3 regions of the Pectobacterium sp. 1950-15 genome follow, and region 3 is predicted to be linked to each of the others. Evidence: predicted binding sites of a transcription regulator. Region 3 holds the regulator's gene; each other region holds the start of a gene.
The links. The regulator LexA, encoded in region 3, represses DNA repair genes until DNA is damaged. The targets are predictions, from matches to a motif close to TNCTGTATGTACATACAGNA.
Positions count from the first base shown of each region.

Region 1: a site for LexA is predicted at 2,043-2,062, ahead of WCT94_RS10215 (DNA translocase FtsK 4TM domain-containing protein). Genes of this name have one in related genera too.
Region 2: a site for LexA is predicted at 1,402-1,421, ahead of mutH (DNA mismatch repair endonuclease MutH). Genes of this name have one in related genera too.

Region 1 is NZ_JBBBQR010000007.1:134,690-138,952, reverse strand. It holds gene trxB (thioredoxin-disulfide reductase) at 1-960, opposite strand, end outside; gene lrp (leucine-responsive transcriptional regulator Lrp) at 1,512-2,006, shown strand; gene WCT94_RS10215 (DNA translocase FtsK 4TM domain-containing protein) at 2,121-4,263, shown strand, end outside.
Region 2 is NZ_JBBBQR010000001.1:181,298-185,560, forward strand. It holds gene ptsP (phosphoenolpyruvate--protein phosphotransferase) at 1-417, opposite strand, end outside; gene rppH (RNA pyrophosphohydrolase) at 430-963, opposite strand; gene mutH (DNA mismatch repair endonuclease MutH) at 1,660-2,355, shown strand; gene WCT94_RS00750 (TerC family protein) at 2,594-3,310, shown strand; gene WCT94_RS00755 (YgdI/YgdR family lipoprotein) at 3,485-3,703, shown strand; gene WCT94_RS00760 (NADP(H)-dependent aldo-keto reductase) at 3,909-4,263, shown strand, end outside.
Region 3 is NZ_JBBBQR010000002.1:86,857-91,119, reverse strand. It holds gene plsB (glycerol-3-phosphate 1-O-acyltransferase PlsB) at 1-923, opposite strand, end outside; gene WCT94_RS02520 (diacylglycerol kinase) at 1,051-1,416, shown strand; gene lexA (transcriptional repressor LexA) at 1,527-2,135, shown strand; gene WCT94_RS02510 (CsbD family protein) at 2,633-2,842, shown strand; gene zur (zinc uptake transcriptional repressor Zur) at 2,907-3,416, opposite strand; gene WCT94_RS02500 (pirin family protein) at 3,522-4,220, opposite strand.

The DNA of each region.
Region 1 (4,263 bases), on a different contig from region 3:
CTTATTGACGGTCAGTCCGTCCAGATAACGTTCAGCATCCAGTGCTGCCATACAGCCGGTACCTGCGGAGGTAATGGCCTGACGGTAGATGTGGTCCATGACGTCACCTGCAGCAAAGACACCAGGAATGCTGGTTTGCGTTGCATTGCCGTGAATGCCAGATTGCACTTTGATATAACCGTTTTCCAGTTCCAGTTGACCGCCGAACACGGCTGTATTCGGACTGTGACCGATAGCGATAAATACGCCAGCCAGCTCCAGTTCTTCCGCTGCATCGCTTTGCGTATCGCGGATACGAACACCGGTCACACCCATGTCATCACCCAGCACTTCGTCCAGCGTACGGTTGGTATGCAGGATGATGTTGCCGTTTTTAACTTTGTCCATCAGTCGGTCAATCAGAATCTTCTCTGAACGGAACGTCTCGCGGCGGTGGATTAAATGCACTTCTGCCGCGATGTTCGACAGATACAGTGCTTCTTCGACGGCAGTATTCCCGCCACCCACCACGGCAACTTTCTGATTACGGTAGAAGAACCCGTCACAGGTTGCACAGGCGGAAACGCCCTTGCCTTTAAATGCCTCTTCAGACGGCAGACCAAGGTAGCGAGCCGATGCGCCAGTGGCGATGATCAGCGCGTCACAGGTGTACTCGTCGCTATCACCGAATAAACGGAAGGGGCGGTTCTGCAAATCAACACGTTCAATATGATCGAAGATCACTTCGGTATTGAACTTGGTTGCATGCGCGTGCATGCGTTCCATTAACAGTGGGCCTGTTAAATCATCGGCGTCGCCCGGCCAGTTTTCTACTTCGGTCGTGGTCGTCAACTGACCGCCTTTTTCCATACCGGTGATTAATACTGGCTGTAAGTTCGCCCGTGCAGCATAAACTGCGGCAGTATAGCCAGCGGGGCCTGAACCCAGAATCAATAACTTGTGATGTTTAACGGTACCCATGCTTTCCTCATTTCATGACGGTGGATAATGTCCATATGAACAGTCTCTACCACGGACAATGAGAATGATTGTAAGGAAATTACAGGAGTAAAAAAAGTATGCAGAAAAGTTGCTGGCTATTTGTTTAATCGTTAATGACGATGGTGTCGACAAATAGCTGAAAAATCAGCCACATTCATAAGTAAAATGATTGAAGTTACCTCGGCGAATGGCTCTGGCTTATCCAATCTGGCAGTTTCTTCTGATTTTCGTTGTTTTGCTTTGACAATCCGCTGTGCATTTGCGAAAACATCTGGGTAAGAGGAAATTTTTTGTATGTGAACAGTTAAAAGCTCGGCTTTTTATTCGTTTTTGCGCAGGTAGTAGGCCTTTGGGCCACGGATATGACGTGATGGTCTTTTTCGCGGGTGAGCAATACGTGGGGCGAGAACGAGAAGTTAATGACTTTTGATATACAAAATAGGCAGCGTGTCTTCTTTAAGGGTAGCTCTGATACATGAGGTCTATCGGGGTAAAGCGGGTGCAGGGAAAAGTGAAGAGAGACAATAATAATGGTAGACACTAAAAAACGGCCAGGAAAAGATCTCGATCGTATTGATCGTAACATCCTGAACGAATTGCAAAAAGATGGGCGTATTTCCAATGTCGAGCTGTCCAAACGTGTTGGGCTGTCGCCAACACCTTGTCTGGAACGTGTGCGTCGTCTGGAAAGACAGGGCTTCATTAACGGCTACACAGCGCTGCTAAACCCGCATTATCTGGATGCGTCACTGCTGGTTTTTGTTGAAATAACGCTAAACCGCGGCGCGCCTGATGTATTTGAACAGTTCAATGCTGCGGTGCAGAAGCTGGAAGAAATTCAGGAGTGTCATCTGGTTTCCGGTGACTTTGACTACCTGTTGAAAACGCGTGTGCCAGACATGTCTGCTTACCGTAAGCTCCTGGGTGAAACGCTACTGCGTTTGCCGGGCGTAAACGACACCCGTACTTACGTGGTGATGGAAGAAGTGAAGCAAAGCAACCGTCTGGTCATTAAGACGCGATAAACGTGTGGGTGCAAAACCCGATAAATTCAGCTACACTCCTGTGAATTTATACAGTTCCAGCGCCGAGTTTTCTCGGCGCTTTGTCATAAACCTTACAGGCCCCTGGAGAGACTCTTGAGCCAGGAATATACAGAAGATAAAGACGTTACCCTGAAAAAACTCAGTGGAACGCGTCGTTTGCTTGAAGCGATTTTAATCGTTGTGGCACTTTTTGCGGTTTATCTCAGTGTCGCACTACTCAGTTTCAGCCCCTCCGATCCCAGTTGGTCACAGACTGCATGGCACGAACCGATTCACAACCTTGGTGGTGTAGCAGGCGCATGGCTGGCGGATACGCTGTTCTTTATTTTTGGTGTACTGGCGTATGCCATTCCGCCGATCATGTTATCCCTGTGCTGGGCTGCCTTCCGTCAGCGTGATAACCACCAGTCTATCGACTACTTTACCTTTTCACTTCGCCTGATTGGGACATTGGCGCTGATCCTGACCTCGTGTGGTCTGGCTGCGTTGAATATTGACGATCTCTACTATTTTGCTTCCGGTGGTGTCTTGGGAAGCCTGTTGAGCAGCTCAATGATCCCGCGTTTCAACAGCATGGGTGCGACGCTGATTCTGCTGTGCGTGTGGGGGGCTGGGTTAACGCTGTTTACCGGCTGGTCATGGTTAACGATCGCTGAAAAAATTGGTGCCGGTGTCTTGGGCTGTCTGACATTTATGTCAAACCGTTCACGTCGCGATGAAGACTACCGCGAAGAAAATGACCGTGAAGAAGATGAACGCGATGTGCTTAACCTGCGCCACGGTGACGTGTCGGACGAGGCGGTAACGCAACAGCGCGATGAGGATGATGTGCTGTTTTCTGCGCCTTCTGTGGCTGATGCTGCAAACGACATTGCGGCAGACAATAAGATGGAAGCGTCATCATCTTCCGCCGAAAACGCGTCGACTGCTACTCCACCGGCTTTCTCAGCAGAAATGCCTGCGGCAGGGGCAACATTCCCTGAACGGGTTGCGTCTGATTCGCCATTGTCTGATTCCGTGCCTGCTACTGTGCCACCTGTTGCCTCATCATCGGTTGATACGGCATCGTCGCTAAATCCGCCGCTGTATTCGTTTGAAATCCCTGAAACACCCGCAGCGATGCCAGAGATCGCAACGTCGCCTGAACTCCATAACAGTGCGTATACGCCTTACGGCAATAGTTACGGAGAGCGTGCGGTACCGCCAATCGTAACGGCACCGGTGGTTCAACCCTTTGCTGAACCGCCACAGCCTGCACGCGATACGGATTTCAACGCCAACAACACCTTTATGCCAGCGTTCAGCGCTGATGGGGATGACAACCCGCAGATTAAACGCGGTGTCGGGCCGGAGCTGCCGCGTCCTAATCCGGTGCGCATTCCTACTCGTCGCGAACTGGCGTCGTACGGAATCAAACTGCCGTCACAGCGGTTGGCCGAAGAGCAGGCAAGGCTACAGGCGCAGAATGAGAGTGCGGAAACGGAATTGACGAATGATATCTATCAGGAAGAAACACCGGAGGATATTGCCCGTCAGGAAGCCGCTTTGCAGCAGGAATACCTGAATCAGCAGCGTCAACGTTACGGTGATGAATATCCGTTACAGGAAGAGGATGAAGACGCGCTCCTGCAAGCACAGTTAGCCAGAGATTTCGCTGCACAGCAGCAGTCCCGTTATGATGCTAATGCGTTGCAGCGCGATGAGGTCATTTCAGCTCCGGTAGCATCGCCGGTGGTCAGTGAACCCGTTCAGCCAGCTTCTGTGGCTGCGCATAACGATTTTTCATTCTCGCCGTTTAGCGCGGAGAATAATCGTGAGCCTGAGCCGCCTATGTTCAGTGAACCGACGTATACGCCACCGTCTTATCGTGCCGAACCCGATCTTCCACCGATGCATGCTGGTGAGGATGACGACGATGCTGATGAGCGCCACCCGTTGATGTTTGGTCAGCCAGCGCAACCAACGTCAGCGCCTGTAGAGCCCGCGAAACAGGAAACAGTGGCAACACCAACGCATCATCCTGCAATGGATGGCCTGATTCATCCGTTCCTGATGCGCAATGAACAACCGCTACAGAAGCCGACTACGCCGCTACCAACGTTGGATTTGCTGACTCCGCCGCCTGCCAGCGAAGCGCCTATTGATAATTTCGCGTTGGAACAGACGGCGCGATTAATTGAAGCGCGTCTGGCTGATTTCCGGGTAAAAGCGGATGTGGTCGATCATTCGCCAGGCC
Region 2 (4,263 bases), on a different contig from region 3:
TTCGTTTTTATCAAACTGACGATGTTCACGCTGTTGCACCACCAGTACGCCGAGCAGATGGCGACGGTGGATAATGGGAACGCCAAGAAAAGAGCGGAAATGTTGCTCTTTCACCGCGGGGATATATTTGAAACTGGGATGCGCGCGAGCATCGGCTAGATTGATAGGCTCGGCACGTTGCCCGACCAGCCCGACAATACCTTGCCCAAACGCCAGCGTCACCGTGCGCCCGCGCGGCTTTTTCAACCCGCGCGTTGCCATCAGGTAATAACATTGACGATCGTGATCGGCCAGATAAATGGAACAGACTTCCGTGTCCATAGCCTGACAGGTCTCATTGACCAGAATGTCCAGCGCATCACTAAGGCGGGCCGTTGCCGCAACGTTTTCGACAATTTCTCGCAAGCGCGTGAGCATAATGTGCCTGAATTACCCTCTTTTTCGCCGGGGACCGGATGGGGTCGCCACCCGAGCCGCAACACTCTCCTGAAGCAGTATCACCGGGTTGATAAATTCCTTCATCACGCGACGATACACATCTCGCTTAAAAGAGACGACCTGACGTACCGGATACCAGTAACTCACCCAACGCCAGCCATCAAATTCCGGCGTGCCGCTGCTTTGCATATTGATATCCGACTCATTACACATCAACTGTAGCAAAAACCATTTCTGCTTTTGGCCGATACAGACCGGTTTTGTATCCCAACGCACCAAACGCTTTGGTAATTTATAGCGTAACCAGTTTCGGGTAGATGCCAGTACGCGCACATCCTTTTTTCTTAACCCGACTTCTTCAAACAGTTCGCGGTACATCGCCTGCTCAGCACTTTCACCGGGGTTAATTCCCCCCTGCGGAAACTGCCAGGAGTGCTGACCATAGCGCCGGGCCCACATCACCTGCCCCTGCCGATTACAGATTACAATACCAACGTTTGGGCGGTAGCCATCATCATCGATCACCGGACTACCTCAATAAACATCAATGCAAAGATGACCTGATTGTTTCACACTCCCGTCAGGCGGTAAACCACTGCTTAGAAAGCATGTGATACTAATAAAAGTAAGATAACCCACAGATAAGATCAAAGTTATAAACATGTGAAGGCTGAAATTCGTAATTTATTCACTTTTTCTGTGGACATCTTTGTGCAGAACCCATGAAGAAGTGAGTAAAACTCATTTTTCACGAAGAAAAAATATTACTGTAAATTAAAAAATAGTGCTTTTTATTCATAAAATTACAGTCCATCTTATTGGTAATATCGCCCCCTTTATTTTTGTTCAAATGGCATACAACACAAGATTGGCGAAAGATCGCACTATGCCGTTTTTATCCACAGGTAATGCCTCAAAGTCAGGCAATAAATAGGCAAAAACAGCAAAATGACCGCGAGTCAAGGCTGTAAATCGAACCAGTAATTCATGTTTATGTGGGTTATCCAAGAAATCTGTGGATAACCTAGTGTAAGATCCTGTTTATTGTCGGTGGCTATACGTGCACAGTTTGCAAAACGATGTGTAGTGATCGCCATCACACTAAAAAAAAGCGCTACGAATCATGCTATTATTGTTTTTCTCCACAGCCTTACAGACTGTGCATGGGTACGCCCTTCCTGTTGTATTTTTTTTGAGCGGAAAAATATCGAGCGATACGCTATGAATTCACCCACGGTTCACACGACTGCGCCGCCACACGAGCAAGCCTTGCTGGAACGCGCGCAATCCCTCGCAGGTTATAATCTCGCGGAATTGGCGGACATCGCTCGCCTGCCCCTTCCCGCTAACCTGAAACGTGACAAAGGCTGGATTGGCGTTCTGCTGGAGCGTTTTCTGGGGGCAAGCGCTGGCAGTAAGCCCGAGCAGGATTTCCCCGACATCGGCGTTGAGCTAAAAACCATTCCGATTGATGAACAGGGTAAACCGCTGGAAACCACCTTCGTCTGCGTCGCGCCGTTGACAGGCAACAGCGGCGTCACGTGGGAAAGCAGCCACGTACGACACAAGCTCGCGCGGGTACTGTGGATTCCGGTGGAAGGATCGCGGCACATTCCACTAGGGGAACGCCGTATTGGTACGCCGCTGATCTGGAGCCCCAGCGAAGAAGAAGAGGAACAACTGCGCTGCGATTGGGAAGAGTTGATGGATCTGATCGTGCTTGGTCAGGTAGAAAGCATCACCGCCCGACATGGCGAAGTGCTACAGCTACGCCCCAAAGCGGCAAATAGCCGGGCCTTAACGGAGGCCATTGGCGAATTTGGTCAGCCGATTCTGACGCTACCTCGCGGGTTCTACCTGAAAAAAACCTTTACCGCGCCGCTGCTGGCTCGCCACTTTATGCAGCTCAGCAACTGAGTTTCATGAGCGCTATGCTTCTTCAGTACGATACTTCGTCGTACACTGATCTTGTTGTGACAAGGGAATATGACCTGGGAAAAGCCTGACGCCGACCCAGAGCAAAAGGGACGCCAGCACATGGACCACATACGAAGTATGACGAGTATATCTTTACGACATCACACTTTCGCTTGCCTACGCACCGAGCTGGCAGAGTATAATATCGTTTACGTTTCGTTTAAGGTGTATTGATATAATGTTTGATTGGATTGTTGATCCGAACGCTTGGTTGGCATTGGGAACGCTGACTATTCTGGAAATCGTTCTTGGGATCGATAACATTATCTTCCTGTCTCTGGTTGTCGCCAAACTGCCTAAAGCCCAACAAAACAAAGCGCGCCGCATCGGGCTGATGGGGGCGATGTTGATGCGTTTGGGACTGCTCGCGTCTATTGCCTGGGTCATGCGTTTGACTGACCCACTGTTTACCGCGTTCAACAACGAAATTTCCACGCGTGACCTGATTCTGTTCTTCGGGGGGCTCTTCCTGATCTGGAAGTCGAGCAAGGAAATTCACGAAACCGTCGAAGGCGGTTCAGAAGACCACACTTCCAAGGTGTATTCGTTCTTTGGCGCGATTGTGCAGATCATGCTGCTGGATATTATCTTCAGCCTGGACTCGGTGATCACCGCCGTTGGCCTGTCTGACCATCTTTTCATTATGATGGCAGCAGTCATTATCGCCGTTGGTGTGATGATGTTCTCCGCGCGCCCTATCGGCGAGTTTGTCGAACGCCATCCGTCCGTCAAAATGCTGGCCTTGTCGTTCCTGATCCTGGTCGGGTTCACCCTGATTCTGGAAAGCTTCGACGTTCACGTACCGAAAGGCTACATCTACTTCGCCATGTTCTTCTCGATGTCCGTCGAGGCGCTGAACCTGCTGCGCAGTAAAAAAGAGAAAACGGCACACTGATCGCCGCATAGCGAGCAATCAAAACGTCAGACGACCTAGTCAGGCGGCAAGCAGCCGCCTGATTACACAAAATTAACGTCCTCAACACGCATTTTTTCCATTATTCCTACGTTATCCCTCACGACCATTTGCTAGACTCACTTAAGTTTTTGCATTTATGAATGGGTTAATACGATGAAAGTACGGATGAAAATGGCAGTGACACTGGCGTTATTATTTACCCTTGCGGGCTGTTCCAGCGACTACGTGATGGCGACAAAAGAGGGGCAAATGCTTCTGACGCAGGGAAAACCCGTGCTGGATAAAGATACCGGTCTGCTCAGCTATATCGATGAGCAGGGTAATCAGAAACAGATCAACAGCGACCAAGTCTCCCAAATCGTGCAGCGCTAACGGCAACGTTAGCCCGCACTCCCCCCATCGGGCGACGTTCTCTGACAAAATCCCACAAAAGGGTAACAGAAGAGACTTCCCCACTCGCCACGGCTTCGTTATAGTCGAATTCAGGTGTGTTCTCCCAAACTCATTGGAATCGCAGAAAATCATGCGGAAATGAGGAGAAATACGCCTGCTATTTTCAGACATAAGGAAGCTGGCAATGCAATATCACCGTATTCCCCATAGTTCTTTAGAAGTGAGCGTGCTGGGTCTTGGTACGATGACCTTTGGCGAACAGAACAGCGAAGCAGACGCTCATGCCCAGTTAGATCACGCCATTGCCGCAGGTGTTAACCTGATTGACACAGCAGAAATGTACGCCGTTCCTCCACGCCCGGAAACACAGGGGTTAACCGAGAGCTATATCGGTTCCTGGCTGAAATCCCGTGGCGGCCGTGAAAAACTGATTGTGGCAAGCAAAGTCTCCGGCCCTGTGCGCGGAAACGATCACAGCATCCGCCCACAGCAGGCGCTGGACAGAAAAAATATCCGTGCCGCGCTGGATGCCAGCCTAC
Region 3 (4,263 bases):
CGGTGGCAGGGCACATAGACAATGCCGTGACCATCCTGCGCCAGCTGGCGAACGCGTTCGGCGTTATGGACGTTGATCCCTTGATAAAGGCGGTTCCACGTCCAGCTTAAGACACGATCCGACAGACGCACGGCCTCATAGGAGAAGTCGGCGGCGATTTCTTCCATCAGCGCAATCGCGTTCTGCTGCGCTTTCTCAGTAGAAATCTTCTTACTGCGCGCCTCATCGTCCACGGCTTTCTTGATCGCTTTGGAATCCAGCAGCTTGTTAAATAGCTCCTGACGTACCGGCAAGCGCGGGCCAACTGCCGCCAAACGCTGGCGAGAGAAGTGCATACGCGCGACGCGCGCCAGTTTGTGAGCTATGGTTTTGTCAGTGCCATGTTCGGTCGCCATATAGCGCAGCGACACCGGGCTAGAGAAGCGGACAAAACTGTCGCGGCCTAGCCACAGGACGGCGAAGAATTTCTCGATACCGTTGAGCAAGCGCAGGTGCGGTGCGGCCTGAGCATGGCCTTCCCGACCCGGAGAGCGCCCAAACATCACGGAAACCGGCACCATCTGTACGTCTAAATCTGGATTGGCGCGATGCAAGTCCAGATAGTCGTGGAACAGTTTGACGGATTTCTGCTTGGGAACGTAATAGCGGAAGACTCGCGGCCCGTCATTAATAAAGACGTGGCTGGGGAGTTCGACGCCGCTGAATTCGAACGACTGCGAGGGATCGGGTAACCCCAATGCCAGGCACTTCGCACGTAGCGTCAAGAGATCTGCCTGAGAATTATAAGGCAGAACATAGAGTATAGGACGTGAGGGATCTAACCCCAACTCGACCACGGGATCTGCGGGAATAACTTTGCTTTTAACCAGCAGTTTCAGTGGGAGATTCAATAGTTTATAGTAAATTTTACGCCAACCTGACATAACAACTTGAAGCCTCTTGTTAGCAATGCGCCGCAAGGATACCAGAAACTGCGTCGGAAATCTGTGGTGGTGAGACAACGTAAGCGCGTTAAAATGCGAACTATTTTACGTAAAGAATGGAGGATAAATGAATAAAGCAACGGGGATGACCCGGATTATTAAGGCGACCGGTTATTCCCTTAAGGGGCTAAAGCAGGCGTGGCAGCATGAGGCGGCGTTTCGTCAGGAAACAATACTGACGGTTGTCGGCGTGATTATCGCGTGTTTGCTGCCGGTTACCCTGGTCGAAAAGCTCCTGCTGATCGGGTCCGTCGTATTGATTATGCTCTTTGAGTTGGCTAACAGCGCGATTGAAGCGGTTGTCGATCGTATTGGCCTCGAGCATCACGAATTATCCGGCCGGGCGAAAGATATCGGCTCGGCGGCTGTTTTTGTTGCCATCGTGTTAGCGGCTGTCGTGTGGGGCAGCATCCTCTGGCAACATTTTGCCTGACGGTACGCATAAATGAATAAAAGTCAGAGGCTTTGCCGATATCTCCATTCCCAATTGTGGCTTACCTGTATATACTCACAGCAAGACTGTATAAACAACCAGGGGGCGGAATGAAAGTATTAACAGCAAGGCAGCAGCAGGTTTATGACCTGATCCGCGATCATATTGCGCAGACCGGAATGCCGCCAACGCGCGCGGAAATTGCTCAACAGCTGGGGTTTCGCTCTCCGAATGCGGCTGAAGAACATCTTAAAGCGCTGGCGCGTAAAGGCGTGATTGAAATTGTATCGGGTGCTTCTCGCGGTATTCGTCTGCTGATGGAAGAAGAGACGGGTATTCCCCTGGTTGGTCGCGTGGCAGCTGGTGAGCCTCTGCTGGCGCAGGAACATATCGAATGTCACTATCAGGTTGACCCTGCCATGTTCAAACCCAGCGCTGACTTTTTGCTGCGGGTGAGCGGTATGTCGATGAAAGACATCGGTATTATGGATGGCGATTTACTGGCCGTGCATAAAACAGAAGATGTACGCAATGGGCAGATTGTCGTCGCGCGTATTGATGATGAAGTGACGGTGAAGCGCCTGAAAAAGCAGGGCAATACGGTGCATCTTCTCGCGGAAAACGAAGAGTTTGCCCCGATTGTTGTCGATCTGCGTCAACAAAGCTTTTCGATAGAAGGCTTAGCGGTTGGCGTTATTCGTAACAGCGATTGGAGCTAACGGTTCATCGAGATGCACTGCTCGTTTGCTGAGTTAGTGCATCATCCTCTTTGTGTTAATCGCTTCATGTGTGAATTGCTTCATATGTGAGTTTCCCCGCATGTTAATCGGCTAGCTGTATATATTTCGTTACATTTAGCGCGTATTTTCTACGATTCCCCTTACCGCCTGTTTTTCCACTGCTTTTTGCGGTGATTTTCTCGTGCCCAACGCCTTTTTCAGCTACGGATTCCTTATTTTTCATTTTCATTAAAATATTCGGCTATGATTTTTATCAATGTAAGCATTTTAATCTTTATTTTGTCGTTTTGTGATTGATCATCTGCCATCACATTTAGGTTAGCCCGGCAATCAAGGGAGACAGTGGCGAAGAACACCGTGATGGTTCGCACCATGATGACGCTGCTTACTGAATAGACCGATTTATCTGACACTGACGCCTACGTCGGTAGTCATGATTCGTTTATGCGCAATACACCTCAGGTACGGAGATTCTTATGAATAAAGACCAAGCCAGCGGTAACTGGAAACAGTTTAAAGGTAAAGCGAAAGAGCAATGGGGCAAATTAACGGATGACGATCTGACGGTCATCGAAGGTAAACGTGACCAACTGGTGGGGAGAATCCAGGAACGTTACGGATACGCAAAAGAAGCGGCAGAGAAAGAAGTGAAGCACTGGGAAGAACACCACAAATATCACTGGTAGTGAACGTGATGCTTCTTCGCAGAAAGGGACGATAGCCCTCGGGGCTATCGTTTTTTAATAGAGGTTAACGCTTTTTAATCGGAACGGTGTGGTCGTGATCGCAATGGTCTGGCTGTTTGCACGATGCCACTTCCTGACAGCCACCACACAGCCCGTGCGCTTCCACAACGCTGTGGCGCAGCGTAAATCCTGACTGCTGTGCTAGGCTACGCAGTGTTTCTTCCACACCTTCGGTTTGACGTTCCGTAACCTGCCCGCAGCGATCGCAGATGAACAGAGCTGACGTATGGCTGTGGTCTTCGATATGGTGACACAGCACATAGCTGTTGTTTGACTCGACTCGATGAATGAAGCCTTGTTCCAGCAGAAAATCCAGTGCGCGGTAGACGGTCGGCGGTTTGGCCTGAGGTTCGGAAACTCGCAGCAGATCCAGCAGGTCATAAGCGCTGATAGCACCGGACTGCTGTGCCATTAGGCGTAAAACCTCTAACCGCTGCGGCGTGAGACGCACAGCGCGCTGCTGACAAATCTGTTCAGCCTGGGCAAGAAGTTTGTCCTGTTTGGTTGAATCCATTGTCATATCACCCTGACGCATTGAGGAACAAGACGGATATCTTACCACGGCTGAATAAAAACGCCGAACTGGCGGCGTTTTCCTGATAAAGCAACGGGCAGAACGCTACACGACCAAGTCGATAAGCAGCGCCCGCAAAGGTGCGTCTGCCCGTAGCGTCAACGTTGTTTCTTCTTTGATAAAGGCGCCATCGCCGCAGTGTAGGGCTTCACTGCTCTGATTACCTTTTACCACCATTGAACCGTGGATCAACTGGAGGTATGCCTGATTGCCCTGTAGCGCGATCGTGCTTTGCTCATTCTGCTGGAGATCGACGTGATGGATCCAAACCTGTTGGCGCAGTTGCAGGCTGGTCTGTTCACCTTCCGGCGAGGCAAGCAGAGTATGGCTTGATGAATCTAATTCCATACGCTGTAACGGGCTGTTCTCGCGGGTCTGGCAGGCGTTCAGCCATAATTGCAGCCGCGTCAGTGGCTTACTGGCGTTGGTATTATGTTCGCTATAGCTGACGTTTGGCTGAGTGGCGAGCAGCAGCACATCTCCGGCTTTGGCCTGAATGTGGCAGCCATTGCTGTCGCGGTATTCTGCCTCACCCTGAAGAATAATATTCAGGATATCAACCCGTGGGTAGGTTCGCGGCTGGAATGATGCCCCCGGCGCCAATACTTCCTGATTGAGCACGCGCAGAGAGGCGTAGCCCAGCAGCTGTGGGTCAAAATAGTGACCAAAAGAGAATGTATAGCGTGCCTGCAACCAGCCATAGTCGGCCTGGCCGCATTGCCCCGCTGCTCTTCGTGTGATCATAATCTTTATCCCCCCAGATAATTATTTCTTAAACCGATAGTAA